3 regions of the Rhizobium sp. NZLR11 genome follow, and region 2 is predicted to be linked to each of the others. Evidence: predicted binding sites of a transcription regulator. Region 2 holds the regulator's gene; each other region holds the start of a gene.
The links. The regulator LexA, encoded in region 2, represses DNA repair genes until DNA is damaged. The targets are predictions, from matches to a motif close to TGTTCNNNNTGTGTTCNG.
Positions count from the first base shown of each region.

Region 1: dnaE (DNA polymerase III subunit alpha) is a predicted target of LexA. The motif match lies at 1,274-1,291, and genes of this name have one in related genera.
Region 3: HJB83_RS16030 (YifB family Mg chelatase-like AAA ATPase) is a predicted target of LexA. The motif match lies at 1,067-1,084, and genes of this name have one in related genera.

Region 1 covers NZ_JABDWD010000003.1:373,478-376,755, forward strand. Annotated here, with positions in the region: gene HJB83_RS08100 (ABC transporter ATP-binding protein) at 1-493, shown strand, start outside; gene HJB83_RS08105 (DUF5680 domain-containing protein) at 562-1,026, opposite strand; gene dnaE (DNA polymerase III subunit alpha) at 1,528-3,278, shown strand, end outside.
Region 2 covers NZ_JABDWD010000022.1:41,112-44,389, reverse strand. Annotated here, with positions in the region: gene kdsA (3-deoxy-8-phosphooctulonate synthase) at 1-350, opposite strand, end outside; gene HJB83_RS28240 (VOC family protein) at 347-1,243, opposite strand; gene lexA (transcriptional repressor LexA) at 1,441-2,160, shown strand; gene HJB83_RS28230 (ComEC/Rec2 family competence protein) at 2,141-3,278, opposite strand, start outside.
Region 3 covers NZ_JABDWD010000008.1:116,277-119,554, forward strand. Annotated here, with positions in the region: gene gshB (glutathione synthase) at 50-997, shown strand; gene HJB83_RS16030 (YifB family Mg chelatase-like AAA ATPase) at 1,174-2,706, shown strand; gene HJB83_RS16035 (hypothetical protein) at 2,878-3,278, shown strand, end outside.

The DNA of each region.
Region 1 (3,278 bases), on a different contig from region 2:
CGGTGAAGTCAGCATCAACGGCCATGCCTGCGACGGCCTGAGCGATGAGAAACGTACCGCGATCCGCCGCAGCGAGATCGGCTTCGTCTATCAATTCCACCACCTGTTGCCGGAATTTTCCGCACTCGAGAACATCATGATGCCGCAGCTGATCGCCGGGCTGTCCTGGAAGGAGGCCGGTGAGCGGGCGGGCCAGCTTCTCGATTATATGCGCATCGGCCATCGTGGCGCCCATCGCCCTGGCGAGCTTTCCGGCGGCGAGCAACAGCGCGTCGCGATCGCCCGCGCCGTCGCCAATGCGCCGAGCTTGCTTCTTGCCGACGAGCCGACCGGCAACCTCGACCCGGAAACGGCAAGCTACGTCTTCGATGCGCTGGAGGCGCTGGTGCGCCAGTCCGGCCTCGCGGCCCTCATCGCCACCCACAATCATGAACTCGCCCGTCGCATGGATCGGCGCGTGACGATCGCGGATGGCAAGGTCGTCGATTTCTAGAGCATGTCGCCCGGACGTGTGCAGCGGTTCCGGGATAACGCTGCAGAAACAAAAATCTAAGGCAGCGATTACGGGATGACCAGCCCGCCGCGATAATCGAGCATATAGGCCTTCTGGCCGTTTACCATGATGCATTCGTGGCCGCTGAACCGCTCGCAACCGCCTTCGCTGCGGTCGAGATAGCGGCCGGTTGGATGATCGAATTCCATCCCGCCGAGAAAGCGCTCCTGCCGATACATGGCTGAAAGTGCCGCTTTGATCACTGCCCCGGCGGCAGCGCCGTCGATGAGATCTGGTGCGACGATCCAACCGAAATAGTTCATCACCCACACGGGCTCGCCGGCAAACCACACCACCTCCTGTCCAGCGAAATCGGTGCCGCCGAAATAGCTGTCGAGATAGCGCCAGTCGCCGCGCTCATAGCCCATATCGTGGGCACCCGGCCGGCAGGGCGCGCGCGGCACGCCGCCGCCGACATAGGTCGCAGCCTTGGCCTCTACGACGAATTCGTTCAGCATCGCAATGTCGAGCACGTCGTTCTCCTCTCGGCCGGATGCTGGCAAATATGCAGTGATCTGTAAAGAACAAAAAAAGAACATCAGCCGAGACAAGCGGGTCGTCTTGAGAGGAGGTCGGCCGTCTGGCGACCATGTCACGATCTACGGCAGATCGCGAAACAACATCGCTCCTCATCAGATCGCGTCCCGGACCTTACCGAATCGCAATGCGCATCCCGGGATTTTCTAACGCAAGAAAGAAGGAAAAGATTCCTGTTGACAACGGAACAAACATCGAACAAATTAAAAACATAACAAGTAAGGGAGAGCCAAATGACTGACATGATCCGTGATATCGCAGCATTCACCTCCATCGCAATGTTCGTTGCCAGCTTCTCGCTCATCGTCATGGCAATCTAAAGTTTTCAGGGGACCGCATGGCAGTCATGCGGTCCGGACGCGGGACTTCTTCTGGACATCTTCGCCCTCTATGCCGACAATGCGTCCGATTCATTCGGGTGATTGGGAAGGCATGGCATGGCGGATACGGCAAAGGGTTCAACGGCTGAGGTGACCGGCGGCACGCCGGGCTTCATCCACCTGAGGGTCCACTCCGCCTATTCGCTTCTCGAAGGCGCCTTGCCGCTGAAGAAGATCCTTTACAAGGCGACCGGCGACAGCCAGCCGGCGATCGCCATTACCGACACCAACAATCTGTTCGTCGCGCTGGAATTCTCCCAGAAAGCGATGGAGGAGGGCCTGCAGCCGATCATCGGCTGCCAGGTCTCGATCGACATGGAAGACGGGCTGGAAACGGAAAAGCGCGGCGGCCAGCAGGCCCTGATCAAGCTGCCGTCGATCGTTCTTCTCGCTGCCACCGATGCCGGTTACGAACGGCTCGTCGACCTCGTCAGCCGCGCCTATCTCGGCGGCGAAAGCAACCAGGCCATTCATATCAAGGCCTCCTGGCTGGAAGAGGCCGGCACAGAAGGGTTGATCGCCCTGACCGGCGCCCTGACCGGGCCTGTCGACGTGGCGATCAAGGAGGGCCATGCAGCCCAGGCGGAAGTCCGGCTGCTTGCGCTGAAGCGTCTCTTTGGCGACCGGCTCTATGTCGAGCTGCAGCGGCACGGTACCTACGACAAGCGCCATGAGCAGAGGATCGTCGGGCTTGCCTATCTCAACGACCTGCCGCTGGTTGCGACCAACGAGGCCTTCTTTCCGACACGCGACGATTACGACGCCCATGATGCGCTGATGGCGGTCGCCCACAATGCCATCGTCTCCGACGATAGCCGCTTTCGCCTGACCCCGGACCATTATCTGAAGAGCCGGGCCGAGATGGCCAAGCTCTTCGCCGATCTGCCGGAAGCGCTGGAAAACACCATCGAGATCGCCAAGCGTTGCTCCTTCGTGCTGAAGACGCGAAAGCCGATCCTGCCGCGCTTCACCGGTGCGACCGACGATCCCGAGGAGGCCGAACGCGCCGAGGCGAGCGAACTGCGCCGCCAGGCAGTCGAAGGGCTGGACATGCGGCTTTCGACGCTCGGCATGTCGCCGGGTTACGAGGAAAAGGAATATCGCGAGCGACTGGATTTTGAACTCAGCGTCATCGAGCGCATGCGTTTTCCCGGGTACTTCCTGATCGTTGCCGACTTCATCAAATGGGCCAAGCAGCAGGATATACCGGTCGGCCCGGGCCGCGGTTCGGGCGCAGGTTCCCTGGTCGCCTACGCGTTGACGATCACCGACGTCGATCCGCTGCGGTTTTCGCTGCTCTTCGAGCGCTTCCTCAATCCGGAACGCGTCTCGATGCCGGACTTCGACATCGACTTCTGCCAGGACCGCCGCGAAGAGGTGATCCGCTACGTCCAGGCCAAGTATGGCCGCGAGCAGGTGGCGCAGATCATCACCTTCGGTTCGCTGCAGGCGCGCGCCGCCCTTCGCGATGTCGGCCGCGTGCTGGAAATGCCTTACGGCCAGGTAGACAAGATCTGCAAACTCGTGCCGAACAATCCGGCCAATCCGACGCCGCTGTCCAAAGCGATCGAGGAGGAGCCGAAGCTGCAGGAGGAGGCGGCGAAGGAGCCGGTCGTCGCGCGCCTGCTCGACATTGCCCAGAAGATCGAGGGGCTTTACCGCCATGCCTCGACGCATGCCGCCGGCATCGTCATCGGCGACCGCCCGCTTTCCAAGCTGGTGCCGATGTATCGCGATCCGCGCTCCGACATGCCGGTCACCCAGTTCAACATGAAATGGGTAGAGCAGGCCGGCCTGGTCAAATTCGA
Region 2 (3,278 bases):
TCGACCACTTTTGCCACCGCGGCGCATTGCTCGGCGGTGTGGACGTCGGTCAGGACGGGAAAACCGAACTCCTTCTTCAGGTCGGCGAAGATCTGCATGCCCTTTTCAAGCCCGATGCCGCGTTCGGCAGAGAGCGAGGTGCGGTTTGCCTTATCGAAGGAGCTCTTGTAGACGAGACCGATGCCGAGTTTGGCGCAAAGCTCCTTCAGTGTGCCGGCAACCATGAAGGCGTGGTCGCGGCTCTCCATCTGGCAAGGGCCGGCAATCAGCGACAGGCGGCCGGTATTGGAAAATGTGACCTGGCCTGCGCCCTCGCCGATCCTGACTTCGGAATTCGTATCAGTGCTCATCGTGTTTCCTCGAAGGCGAAGAGCGTGCCCTGCCCGGGCGCGGGCTTCACCAGAATGCGATTGTTCTTGCGCGTGTAGGTCACTCCGTTAGCAGCCAAATGCGCTTCTGTCACGGCAAGATCGGTGACGGTAAAGAGGATAGCCCGGCCGCGCAGGCCGCGGTCGGCGGATGCGACGGCGATCTCGAAATAGGCCTCCAGCCCTTCCGGCGTCATCAGGCTGATTTTCGCATTCGGCGCCGCGATATTAACGCCGAAACCGGTTTTCTCGACGGCCGATTGCGCCGTTGCAAGGCTGACGAAGGCGGCGAATGCAGAGGGGTCCGGCGCGCAAAGCGCGATCTCGGCAATGCCGGTGACGCCATTGGCATGCGTCTCTAGCGCACCGCGATCGGCCGGCAGAGGATTGATGCGCTCAACACAGAAGAGGAAGAAATCCGGCGCGCGCAACTCAGCGGCAAAGGCCAGCTTGAAGCCGGCCATGGTCTCGGAACCGTCCGGCATTTTCATCGGCCGGCTGAACTGCAGCATGTCGCCGGCGCTCGATCCGCTGCCGACGAAGCTCCGATGAGCGCGGCCGGCATCCCCGGTGCCGAACGCCACCGCCGAAAGCCCCTCCTCGCCACAGCGGAAGCGGAAGGCCCGATTGCGGGCGGTGAAGACATTGCCTTGCCGCGCCGATGCCTCGCTCTCCTCGCGGCTGGCGATACCGAGCGGCTCCAGATAGGTCTTGTCGGCAAAGAAGACGCAGGCATTCTCCGTTCCGAAGGGATGGCGGGCATCGGCGGCAACGGTGAAGCCAAGCTTGCCGAGCCTTTCGCGCGCCAGGTCGATATTGACAACGGGCAGCACGACATGATCCAGCGGGTGCGGTTTGGCCGAGTGCTCGTTCATGATATCCCTCCCTGAAACGCCAAGAGGGTGCGACAGCGCCACCTTCAATGCAAGACATGTGCGCCAATCCGGCGAATGAAAATAAAAAACTCAACGAGTTGGCGGCAAGTTTTACGGAAATTTAGCTACTTGCGGAACACATATGGAACATATAGTGTTCTGTTCTGGATTTGTTTCAATCAAGGGGTCACACGTCGATGCTCACGCGCAAACAACAGGAGCTCCTGCTTTTCATTCATGAGCGCATGAAGGAATCCGGCATTCCGCCCTCTTTCGACGAAATGAAGGATGCCCTGGATCTGGCCTCGAAATCCGGCATTCATCGTTTGATCACAGCGCTTGAAGAGCGTGGCTTCATTCGCCGCCTACCGAACCGCGCCCGGGCGCTCGAGGTCATCAAGCTTCCGGAGGCCTACAGCCCGAGCATCCAGCCCCGGCGCGGCTTTTCGCCAAGCGTCATCGAGGGCAGCCTCGGCAAGCCGCAGCCGGTCGCCGCCGCCGCTCCTGCAAAACCGGTCGCCGATAACGGCAACTCCGTCTCCGTGCCGGTCATGGGCCGGATCGCTGCCGGCGTTCCGATCTCGGCGATCCAGAATAACACCCACGACATCGTCGTTCCCGCAGACATGCTCGGCTCCGGCGAACATTATGCGCTGGAGGTCAAGGGCGATTCGATGATCGACGCCGGCATCTTCGACGGCGACACGGTAATCATCCGCAACGGCAGCACCGCAAGTCCCGGCGACATTGTCGTTGCCCTGGTCGATGACGAAGAAGCGACGCTCAAACGTTTCCGCCGCAAGGGCGCCTCGATCGCGCTGGAGGCTGCCAATCCGGCTTATGAGACCCGGATTTTCGGGCCGGACCGCGTCAAGGTGCAGGGCAAGCTCGTCGGCCTCATTCGCCGCTATCACTGACATTGGAGAGGCCGGATTCGGCAAAACTGTTGCTGCGCCAGTCATAGGCGCGATGGCGCTTCCATGGGCGCGACAGGGTTTCGAATGCGGTCACGACCTCCAGGCCGGCATCGGCGAAGCGCAGCTCGACGGAGCCAGTCCTGCGCAGCGTCTCACCGGTAAAGAGCGTCGCTCCTGATCGGCAGCTGTTGAACCGCAGGCGGACCGACGTCACGACGATATCCGCCGCGTCGCAAGCCGGACCGAGATAGGCAGCGTTGTCGATGACGGCAACCACATGACCATTGCCGAGCCTTGATGTGCACCAGGCCTTTTTGACGCAGGAAAAGCGGTTTGCTTCACCACCGGCGACAGCCGCCCGCATCGCCGCCCTCGCTTCATTCTGCTGATCGCGGGAAAGCCTGACGCGGCGGTCGTCTCCCTCCGGCGGGACAGCGGGACCATCCAGCATTTTCGGCGGGAAATGCGTCGGCAGGACAAGTGCTCTCTGCCACTGATCGAAGATGAAATCCGGCGGGTTTTCGCGGTTGGAAGCGATTGCCGCAGCCGCGACCACTGCGACGAGACTGCCATCCTCCGAAATCACCAGATCCGGCGCCCGGGGAAGCGGCAGAAGCAGCACGCCGAGCGTAGAGACGGCGATAATCGATGTGCCGATATGGCGCAGCCGGGTGCGCAGCAGCGTCAGCAGCAGAAAGCCGGCCACGGCGACAGCGAAATACCAAGCCGGCAAGCGGCCGATGCCGATATCACCGCCCCAACCGGACACCGTTTTGGCGACCGCAATCACCAGGTCGAGGCCGAGGCCGACCACCTTCCAGAGCGGAACGTCCAGACCGAACGGCATGAGCAACATCGCCAGCAGCCCGGCCGGCATGACGATGAAGGAGATGATCGGCATCGTCGCGAGATTTGCCGGCAGCCCGTAAGCGGTCAGGCGATGAAAATGTTCGATCGAAAACAGCGCCGTGGAAAAACCGCCGATCAGCGAGGTCAGGAAGACGCCGCCGAAGAAGCCGGCGACGGCAACGACCGGTCGGAAGACCGGCAGTTTCAGCAAGGCGTTTTCGCGGACGCGCCGGTCCTTCCACAGTTGATAACCCGATACGAGTGCCAAT
Region 3 (3,278 bases), on a different contig from region 2:
TTGATATCTCTCCGACCTACATCTGTCCGGCATTCAGCGAGGGACGGAAATGGCCAAGATCACCAATGTAGCGGTCCAGATGGACCATGTCGCCGGCATCAATATTGCAGGTGACTCCACCTTCGCCATGAGCCTGGAAGCGCAAGTGCGCGGCTACAGGCTATTCCATTATACGCCCGAGCGCCTGAGTTTTCGCGACGGCAAGCTCTATGCCAGCGTCGAGCCGATGCTGCTGCGCGATGTCAAGGGCGATCACTTTGAACTCGGCGCGCCGGAGCGCGTCGATCTTTCGACCATGGATGTCGTGCTGCTGCGCCAGGACCCGCCCTTCGACATGGCCTATATCACTTCGACGCATCTGCTCGAGCGCATCCACCCGAAGACGCTGGTCGTCAACGATCCGGCCTGGGTGCGCAATTCGCCGGAGAAGATCTTCGTTACCGAATTCGCCGACCTGATGCCGAAGACGCTGATCACCAAGGATGCCGCCGAAATCCGCCGCTTCCGCGACGAGATGGGCGACATCATCTTGAAGCCGCTCTACGGCAATGGCGGCGCCGGTGTCTTCCATTCGACCCGCGACGACCGCAACCTATCGTCGCTGCTTGAGATGTTCGGCCAGCTTTTCCGCGAGCCCTTCATCGCCCAGCAATATCTGCCCGACGTGCGCAAGGGCGACAAACGCATCATCCTGGTCGACGGCGAATTTGCCGGCGCCATCAACCGCGTGCCGGCCGAACATGACAGCCGCTCCAACATGCATGTCGGCGGCCGCGCCGAGGCGACTGAGCTGACGCCGCGCGAACAGGAAATCTGCGACCGCATTGGCCCAGCGCTCAGAGAACGCGGCTTCCTGCTCGTTGGCATCGATGTGATCGGCGATTACATGACCGAGATCAACGTCACCTCGCCCACAGGCATCCGCGAGGTCAAGAAATTCGGCGGCGCCGATATCGCCAGTCTGCTCTGGGATGCGATCGAGCGCAAGCGCGGCTAAGCTTGGCGCGCGAGCCACCCGCGCCTGCTATGACCGGGCACAACTCCGGTCACAGTCTACATCTGACTATGTTCCCATCGTGTTCTTGTTTTATTCCTGTTTCCATGCCAGATTGCAACTGCTGGCCCGGAAGGGTTGCGGGCGGTATAAGAGTTTGCGGGCAGGGGGATGGGTTTATGGTCGCGCGTGTCAGTACGGTGGCATTTCAGGGCATCGAAGGTGTGCCGGTCGAGGTCCAGGTCATGGTCGCTCCCGGCAAAGTCGGCATGCAGATCGTCGGCCTGCCTGATAAGGCGGTGGCCGAAAGCCGCGAACGTGTGCAGGCCGCCCTTCACGCCTCCGGCCTGGCGCTGCCGGCCAAGCGGGTGACCGTCAACCTGGCGCCGGCCGATCTGCCGAAAGAAGGCTCACATTTCGACCTGCCGATCGCGCTGGCGCTGATGGCGGCGCTCGGCGCCATCCCTGCCGATGCGCTGGCGGAGTATGTCGTCGTTGGTGAACTCAACCTCGACGGCACGATTGCCGCCATATCGGGCGCGCTGCCGGCGGCGATCGGCGCCAATGGGCTCGGCAAGGGGCTGATCTGCCCGGCCGAAAGCGGCGCCGAAGCCGCCTGGGCCGGCGCCGAGGTCAATATTCTCGCACCCCGCAGCCTGATTGCCCTTGCCAATCATTTCCGCGGCACGCAGGTGCTCACCCGACCGGAGGCATCGATCCGTGCCAATGCCGCCAACCTGCCGGACCTTGCCGAGATCAAGGGCCAGGAAAGCGCCAAGCGGGCGCTCGAGGTAGCAGCCGCCGGCGGCCATAATCTCTTGATGGTCGGCCCTCCCGGTTCCGGCAAGTCGATGCTGGCGTCAAGACTGCCGTCGATCCTGCCGCCGCTCTCGCCCGCCGAGCTGCTCGAGGTTTCGATGGTCCATTCGATCGCCGGCCAGCTCTCCGGCGGCAAGCTTTCCGACCGCCGGCCTTTTCGCACGCCGCACCATTCCGCCACCATGGCCGCCCTCGTCGGCGGCGGCATCCGCGCCCGGCCGGGCGAGGCCTCGCTTGCCCATCACGGTGTGCTCTTCCTCGACGAGTTTCCCGAATTTACCCCGCAGGCGTTAGATGCGCTGCGCCAGCCGCTCGAAGGCGGCGAATGCGTCATCGCCCGCGCCAATCACCGCGTCTCCTATCCGGCGAAATTCCAGCTGATCGCAGCGATGAACCCCTGCCGATGCGGCATGGCCGGCGAGCCCGGCCATACTTGCGCCCGTGGCCCGCGCTGCATGAGCGATTATCAGGCCCGCATCTCCGGCCCGCTGATGGACCGCATCGATATCCGCATCGACGTGCCGGCCGTCTCCGCCGCTGATCTGATCCGGCCGATGGCCGCTGAGGCCAGCGCCGACGTCGCCCGCCGCGTCGCCCGCGCCCGCGAACTCCAGCAGCAGCGTTTCGAGGCCGCCGGCGCCAAGGGCATCGGCACCAATGCCCGCTGCTCCACCGCGATGATCGAGAAACTCGCCGAACCCGACGCCGGCGGCCTGCAGCTCTTACGCGACGCCGCCGAAAAAATGAAATTCTCCGCCCGCGGCTACCACCGCGTCCTCAAGGTCGCCCGCACCCTCGCCGACCTTGACGGTAAACCGACGGTCGGCCGAATGCATCTGGCTGAGGCGATCTCTTACAGGATTGCGGGTGAGAGGCTGACGGCTGCGGCGTAGAAAACGCAGAGATATCTCTTTCTGCTCCGAAGACGCTTGTAGGCTCAATGTTATAAAACGGCGATACTGACAACCCAAAGTATTTGTGGGACCGCGCTAAATTCCAAACGGGTTTCTATGGCGCCTACACGTGATACGAGCGATACTTCCCACTGTAACGGGATTCGCTCAGTGGCAGATGGCATTAGCGGCTGGTTTCTCAGCCTTGTTCAACAAGCTAAGGTTTTCAATTCGGTAACCGGGTCGTTCCTCACAGGAGTTGGCGCGATTGGCATGATAGCGACCAATCTAGCAAGGGAACCTCCGGCTCCGATTTGGCATTGGGACAGTGTTTACGGACCTTGTTTCGCCGCTGGCGCGGTCATGATAGCCGTATGGGAGGCGAGCAAACTTCAAATTCGGCTGAAACGGGAATCAGAGAACGCAGCAAAACGAAACGCAGAGGAATTATCGCGAGTGGAAGCCGCCCGGAAGTACACGGCGACCGCCATAGCGAATGCAGCGCATTTGGAAAAATCAGAGGCCGAAGCGTTGCTGTGGTTGCTCCAGCAGGAGACACGGCGCTTCCGTGC